3 regions of the Bradyrhizobium sp. USDA 4486 genome follow, and region 2 is predicted to be linked to each of the others. Evidence: predicted binding sites of a transcription regulator. Region 2 holds the regulator's gene; each other region holds the start of a gene.
What was found. The regulator PhoB, encoded in region 2, activates phosphate uptake and scavenging genes when phosphate is short. The targets are predictions, from matches to a motif close to TGTCATNNANCTGTCAT.
Positions count from the first base shown of each region.

Region 1 (2,265 bases), 4.1 Mb from region 2:
CGCGCGCGATGCGCGACGAGATGATCGTCTTCGTAGTGATGGCGCTGCTGCTGGCGTCGGTGCCCTTCACGGGGGTCTATCCATTCTTCGTGATGCAGGCGCTGTGCTTCGCGCTGCTCGCCTGCGCCTTCAACCTGCTGATCGGCTACGGCGGACTGCTGTCGTTCGGACACGCGATGTTTCTGGGCACCGCCGGCTATTGCAGCGCGCATGCGCTGAAAGTCTGGGCGCTGCCGCCGGAGCTCGGCATTCTCGTCGGTGTCGCCGCGGCTTTCGCGCTCTCGATCGTGACCGGCTACATCTCGATCCGCCGCCAGGGCATCTATTTCTCGATGATCACGCTGGCGCTGTCGCAGCTCTTGTACTTCATCTATCTCCAGGCGCCGTTCACCCATGGTGAGGACGGCATCCAGGGCATTCCGCAAGGGCGCATGTTCGGCCTGCTCGATCTGTCGAAGCCGACCGTGCTCTATTACGTCGTGCTGGTCGGCTTCCTCGCCGGATTCCTGCTGATCTACCGCATCATCAACTCGCCGTTCGGCGAGGTCCTGAAATCGATCCGCGAGAACGAGCCGCGCGCGATCTCGCTCGGTTACCGCACCGACCAGTACAAGTTCCTGGCCTTCGTGCTGTCGGGAACGCTGGCGGGCTTTGCCGGTGCGCTGAAAGTGTTCGTGGCGCAGAACGCCTCGCTCACCGACGTGCACTGGTCGATGTCGGGCGAAGTCGTGCTGATGACGCTGGTCGGTGGTCTCGGCACCATCTTCGGCCCCGTGGTCGGCGCGTTCGTGATCATCGCCATGCAGCAATACCTGGCGGGCTTCGGCCAGTGGGTGACGGTGATTCAGGGCTCGATTTTCGTAATCTGCGTGCTTACCTTCCGCCGCGGCGTCATCGGCGAAATCGCCCATTACTTCCGGCGATCTCTATAACATACTGATATCACACCAATTTCTTTGGTGTGTGAAAGCGGTGGATGATCCGGTTCCGCGCGCGGGAGATGACACGCGCGCGGATCGAAAATGGTCTATGACAGTTTTATGACGGCCTGCTCGGGCCGGACCATTTCCAACCGGTAGCCTTTCCCCATGATGCGATGGTTTCGCGCTTTCCTCCCCAAGGAAGAACGGTTCTTCGACCTGTTCGACCGCCATGCCCAGACCGTGATTCAGGGCGCGATCGCGCTCCAGGGAATGCTCAATGGGGGTGAGGAGACGCCGGTCTATTGCCAGCGGGTCAACCAGTTCGAGAACGACGCCGACAACATCACCCGCGAGGTGCTGACGGCGGTGCGCCGCACCTTCATCACCCCGTTCGATCGCGGCGACATCAAGAACCTGATCACCTCGCTCGACGACGCCATCGACCAGATGCAGCAGACCGCCAAGGCCGTGATGCTGTTCGAGGTCCGCGCCTTCGAGCCGCCGATGCGCGAGATCGGCGGGCTCCTGATCGAATGTGCCAATCTGGTCGGCCGGGCGCTGCCCCTGATGCAGGAGATCGGCAAGAACGTCGCCATGCTGACCGCGATCACTGAAGAGCTGGGCAAGCTGGAAGGCCGCGTCGACGACCTCCACGACATCGGGCTGAAGGAATTGTTCCTCAAGCATCGCGACGGCAACGCGATGGATTTCATCGTCGGCGTCGAGATCTACGACCACCTCGAAAAGGTGGCCGATCGCTTCGACGACGTCGCCAACGAGATCAACAGCATCGTCATCGAGCAGGTCTAGCGCATGATCCGGAAAAGCGTGCAGCGGTTTTTCCCCGCGACAAACGCGGAACGCGTTTGCGCGGAGATCATGCGCCAACCTTAAGGCAGGGCCGCGCCGTGGATGCCGCGTTGGGTCTTCCCGTCCTCGTCGGACTGATCGCCGTCGCGCTGCTGTTCGACTTCCTGAACGGCCTGCACGATGCCGCCAATTCGATCGCGACCATCGTTTCGACCCGCGTTCTGCGGCCGCAATTCGCTGTGTTTTGGGCGGCCTTCTTCAATTTCATCGCCTTCATGGTGTTCGGCCTGCACGTCGCCCAGACCATCGGCACCGGCATCATCGATCCGTCGATCGTCGATGCCCAGGTGATCTTCGCGGCCCTCATCGGCGCCATCGTCTGGAACTTGGTGACTTGGGGGCTCGGCATCCCGTCCTCCTCGTCGCATGCGCTGATCGGCGGCCTCGTCGGCGGCGGCATGGCCAAAGCGGGGATCTCGGCGGCGGTGTGGAGCGGTCTTTCCAAGACGATACTGGCCATCGTGCTGTCGCC
Region 1 covers NZ_JBSRZV010000001.1:2,701,815-2,704,079, reverse strand. The annotation lists gene ACVWY3_RS13350 (branched-chain amino acid ABC transporter permease) at 1-932, shown strand, start outside; gene ACVWY3_RS13345 (DUF47 domain-containing protein) at 1,089-1,733, shown strand; gene ACVWY3_RS13340 (anion permease) at 1,832-2,265, shown strand, end outside.
Region 1: a site for PhoB is predicted at 1,030-1,046, ahead of ACVWY3_RS13345 (DUF47 domain-containing protein). Genes of this name have one in related genera too.

Region 2 (2,265 bases):
AACATGTGGAAGCGAGTCGGCGGACTCTTGCGCGCGAGTCACGCCATATTGTAGCGTTTGGACTGTCAGATACGACATCTCGTGCAGCAGTTCTGATCCCAAGAGTCCTCATGTACCGGCGTAAACGTTCGGGCGCACCTTGTGTGCCCGGCGAGCCTTAAGGGATTCTGGCGGCACGGGTTTTTCAAGGCTTAGGCATTCGCTGTGAGGCCCCAGGATGGCTGGCCGGCAGCGAGGGAAAGGGTGCAATGACGGTTTTGACCTGGTCCGATGATCGCGTCGAGCAGCTGAAGAAGCTCTGGGAGGCCGGACTTTCGGCCAGCCAGATCGCGGCCGAGCTCGGCAATGTGACCCGCAATGCCGTGATCGGCAAAGTGCACAGGCTCGGCCTGTCCGGCCGCGCCAAGAGCCCCTCGTCGGCCGCGCCCCGGCCGCGCAAGGCGCGTCCCGCGCAGCACATGATGCGCGTGAGCCGCCCGATCTCGCGCGGCAACACCGCGCTGGCGCAGGCCTTCGAGGTCGAGGTGGAGGCCGAGCCGGTCACCTACGACAACGTGGTGCCGATGAGCCAGCGGCTGTCGCTCCTGGAGCTGAACGAGGCGACCTGCCACTGGCCGGTCGGCGATCCATCGAGCCCGGATTTCTTCTTCTGCGGCGGCAAGGCGCTCTCCGGCCTGCCCTATTGCGCGCAGCACTCGCGCGTCGCCTACCAGCCGGCGGCGGATCGCCGCCGCGCGCCCGCGAAGCCGGGCACGCGCTGAGCACTGCTTCAACGACATCGTCCCGGCACGCGGCCGGGACGATCCGAAGCAAAAAAGCGCGCCGCTCGGCACGCTTTTATTTTGCTCGCTTGCAGCCGTTCTTACGTCTGCTCCGCTTTCGCGAAGCGATCGTCCAGCGCGTAGCCGGCGCCGCGGACGGTGCGGATCGGGTCCTGCTCGCGGCCGAGATTGAGCAGCTTGCGCAGACGGCCGATATGCACGTCGACGGTGCGTTCGTCGATGTAGATGTCGCGGCCCCAGACGCTGTCGAGCAGCTGCTCGCGCGAGAACACGCGGCCGGGGTGCTCGAGGAAGAACTCCAGCAGGCGATATTCGGTCGGACCGAGATCGATCGGCCGGCCCGAGCGCGCGACGCGACGCTTGTCGCGGTCGAGCTCGATGTCGCCATAGGCGAGCACGGTTGCGAGCCGCTCCGGGCTCGCGCGCCGCAAGAGGCCCTTCACGCGCGCCAGCAGCTCCGGCACGGAGAACGGCTTGACGATGTAATCGTCGGCGCCGGTCGCAAGACCCCGCACCCGCTCGCTCTCCTCGCCGCGCGCGGTCAGCATGATGATCGGAAGCTGCTTGGTCTCCGGGCGGGTGCGCAGCCGTCGGCACAGCTCGATGCCGGAGAGGCCCGGCAGCATCCAGTCGAGCACGATCAGGTCGGGGATGTGCTCCTTGAGACGGGTGTCGGCGTCGTCACCGCGCATCACCGTCTCGACGTCATAGCCATCGCCTTCGAGGTTGTAGCGAAGCAGCTCGGTGAGAGCTTCCTCGTCTTCAACCACCATAATGCGCGCGCCCATGGTGTCGTCGCTCCTTGACTCTTCAGCTATTCGGGATCGTCGTGGCAAAGGTCGTCATGTCACCCTTCGGCCGCTTGTCGGTGATCGCCTGGCCCTCGATCATGTAGAACACGGTCTCGGCGATGTTGGTGGCATGGTCACCGATGCGCTCGATGTTCTTGGCGCAGAACATCAGGTGAATGCAGAACGAGATGTTGCGCGGATCCTCCATCATATAGGTGAGAAGCTCGCGGAACAGAGAGGTGCAGATGGCGTCGACTTCCTCGTCGCCCTTCCACACCGCCATCGCCGCCGGCAGGTCGTGCGCGGCATAGGCGTCCAGCACCGACTTGACCTGCTGCTGCACGAGGTCGGTCATGTGCTCGAGGCCGCGGAACAGCTTCAGCGGATGAAAGTCCGTCTCCAGCGCCGCGACGCGCTTGCCCATGTTCTTGGCGAGATCGCCGATGCGCTCGAGATCGGTGGCGACGCGCATGGCGCCGACGATCTCGCGCAGGTCCACCGCCATCGGCTGGCGGCGGGCGATGGTGAGCACGGCGCGCTCCTCGATCTTCTTCTGGAGCGCGTCGATCTCGGCGTCGGTCGCGACCACGCGCTGGCCGAGCACGACGTCGCGACGGATCAGCGCGTCGACGGAATCGACGATCATGCGCTCGGCGAGGCCGCCCATCTCGGCGACCAGGCGGGTGAGCTCC
Region 2 covers NZ_JBSRZV010000001.1:6,839,593-6,841,857, reverse strand. The annotation lists gene ACVWY3_RS32265 (GcrA family cell cycle regulator) at 249-761, shown strand; gene phoB (phosphate regulon transcriptional regulator PhoB) at 863-1,570, opposite strand; gene phoU (phosphate signaling complex protein PhoU) at 1,593-2,265, opposite strand, start outside.

Region 3 (2,265 bases), 4.1 Mb from region 2:
CACGGCCGCACGCGACCATCTGTCAAATTGAAGTGCAGCCACAGCCGGCCATCATGAGTGAACTCGATCGGCTGGTCGATCGGAAGCGCCTCGGCGCTGCCGTCGGCATGCAGGCGAAACGCCCAGACCAGCCCGGGAATGGCGGGCTCGGTGTTCTCTATCGCGCTGACAAGCTTCGCCGGCTCAGCCATGGCCAACCCCAACCGTCAACAGATAGTCCCACTCCGGAGCATGGCTGACGGCATCTTCCAGACCCACGCGCGTACTCAATTACGGCTTTGTTACAGTTTGATGATAACAGGCCGGCCTACTCGGCGGCGAGCCCCGTCGCGGCGGCTTCAGCTTCCCTGACGTAGTCGTGGACGACGCGGCCGAACGGCAGCGTCAGGTCGGCGATGTAATGGTGCGCGCCGAGACAACGGCGAACCGGGAAGTCGGCAACCGGTGCGTTGACGTGCGGCACCAGATGCAGCCGGCCCGGCCCGATCCACGAGCCCTTCGGCACGATGTCGATCAGGTTGATGGCAACGAGCTGACAGACTTCGAGCCGCCCGTCGACGCCGGGGATCATCTTCAGATTAACTTGCGTCTTCGACAGCGTGGCGCGGGTGAGATCGCCGTTGCCGGCCATGCTCTCGTGCTTGTAGCCCATGGTGCCCATGGCGACGAGCTGGCCGGCATATTCCAACGTGCCCGTCAGCGTGTCCTTGACGATCTCGAGCTTGGGATGGGCGTACTTCTTGGGAAAGCCCCAGATCTCGCGTCCGGCCGCGATCGGCGGATCGTCGTCCAGATACATCTGCGAGACGAAGTTGACCTCCTCGCCGTTGAGACGCGCGGGGATGACGAGACCAGATTCAGTGTAGCTGCCGAAGCCGGAGGAATCCGGCATCTTGATCCATTCGTAATGCACGATCGGCTGGTCGATCGGCTCGAGCGGCTCAGGCAGGCCGGCGCGGATCAGGTCCGGATCGGTCTCGTAGGTGATGACCAGGAATTCGCGGTTGACGAAACGATAGGGTCCGGCCGGATAGCTCGGTCCTGCAGCCGGCATGGACGGAAGTCTCAGCACGTCTTCCCTGCGCATCCTGATCTCCTGTGTGATGCCTCTGACGCTCGTCCGGCTCACGGGCTTTATGCAAATTGCTAGCCGCCGTCATTGACTGCGATGTGAAGGATTTCCGTCAGCCGGGCGACCCGCCGCCATTCCCGCTGCGGCCACCGTGCATGCGGGCGATGCATCGGCGCCGCAATTGTCATCACACCGTCACCACCGGACGCAATCGTTTGGGAGAGGCAGGAGGCATCGCCATGGACGCCCGCACGTCGCATCCGACACATTCGACCCATCAGCCCCCTTCGTGCGGCTGGCGGCCCGAGCGTTGCGACCGCGTCGCGCTGGTGTTGCAAGGCGGCGGTGCGCTCGGCGCCTACCAGGCCGGCGTCTACCAGGCGCTGCACGAGGCGGGCATCGAGCCCGATTGGGTCTGCGGTGTTTCGATCGGCGCGATCAACTCCGCCATCATCGCCGGCAACAAGCCGGAGAAGCGGCTGGAGGCGCTGCGCATCTTCTGGGAGCGCATCACCAGCCGCAAGATCTGGCACTACACGCCGGATGGCGACGTCTTCCGGCAGTGGCGCAATCTCACCAGCGCCTGGATGACGTCGGCGATGGGCCAGCCGGGCTTCTTCACCCCGCACCAGATCAATCCCTGGTTCAGCCCGGTCGGCGCCAGGACCGCCACCAGCTATTACGACACGATGCCGCTGAAGGAGAGCCTGCTCGAGCTCGTCGACTTCGACCTCCTCAACGAGAAGAAGGTCCGCTTCGCGGTCGGCGCGGTCAACGTGCTCTCCGGCAACTTCATCTATTTCGACAACGCCCATGACGAGATCGAGCCGGAGCACATCATGGCCTCCGGCGCGCTGCCCCCGGCGCTGCCGATGGTGCGGATCGGCACCGATCATTTCTGGGATGGCGGCATCGTCTCCAACACGCCGCTGCAGCATCTGCTCGACCAGGAGGACGCGCTCAACTCGCTGGTGTTCCAGGTCGACCTGTTCAGCGCCCGCGGCGTGCTGCCGCGCTCGATCCAGGACGTGATGGCCCGCCACAAGGACATCATGTATTCCTCGCGCACGCGCCACAACACCGACGTCTACCGTCGCACCCACAATCTCAAGGTCCTGCTCTACAAGGCGCTCGCGAAGCTGCCGGAGGAGCAGCTGTCCGAGGAGGAGCGCAAGCTCAAGGCGAGCCTGCGC
Region 3 covers NZ_JBSRZV010000001.1:2,782,823-2,785,087, forward strand. The annotation lists gene ACVWY3_RS13730 (transporter) at 1-191, opposite strand, end outside; gene ACVWY3_RS13735 (acetoacetate decarboxylase) at 308-1,087, opposite strand; gene ACVWY3_RS13740 (patatin-like phospholipase family protein) at 1,312-2,265, shown strand, end outside.
Region 3: a site for PhoB is predicted at 1,255-1,271, ahead of ACVWY3_RS13735 (acetoacetate decarboxylase). Genes of this name have one in related genera too.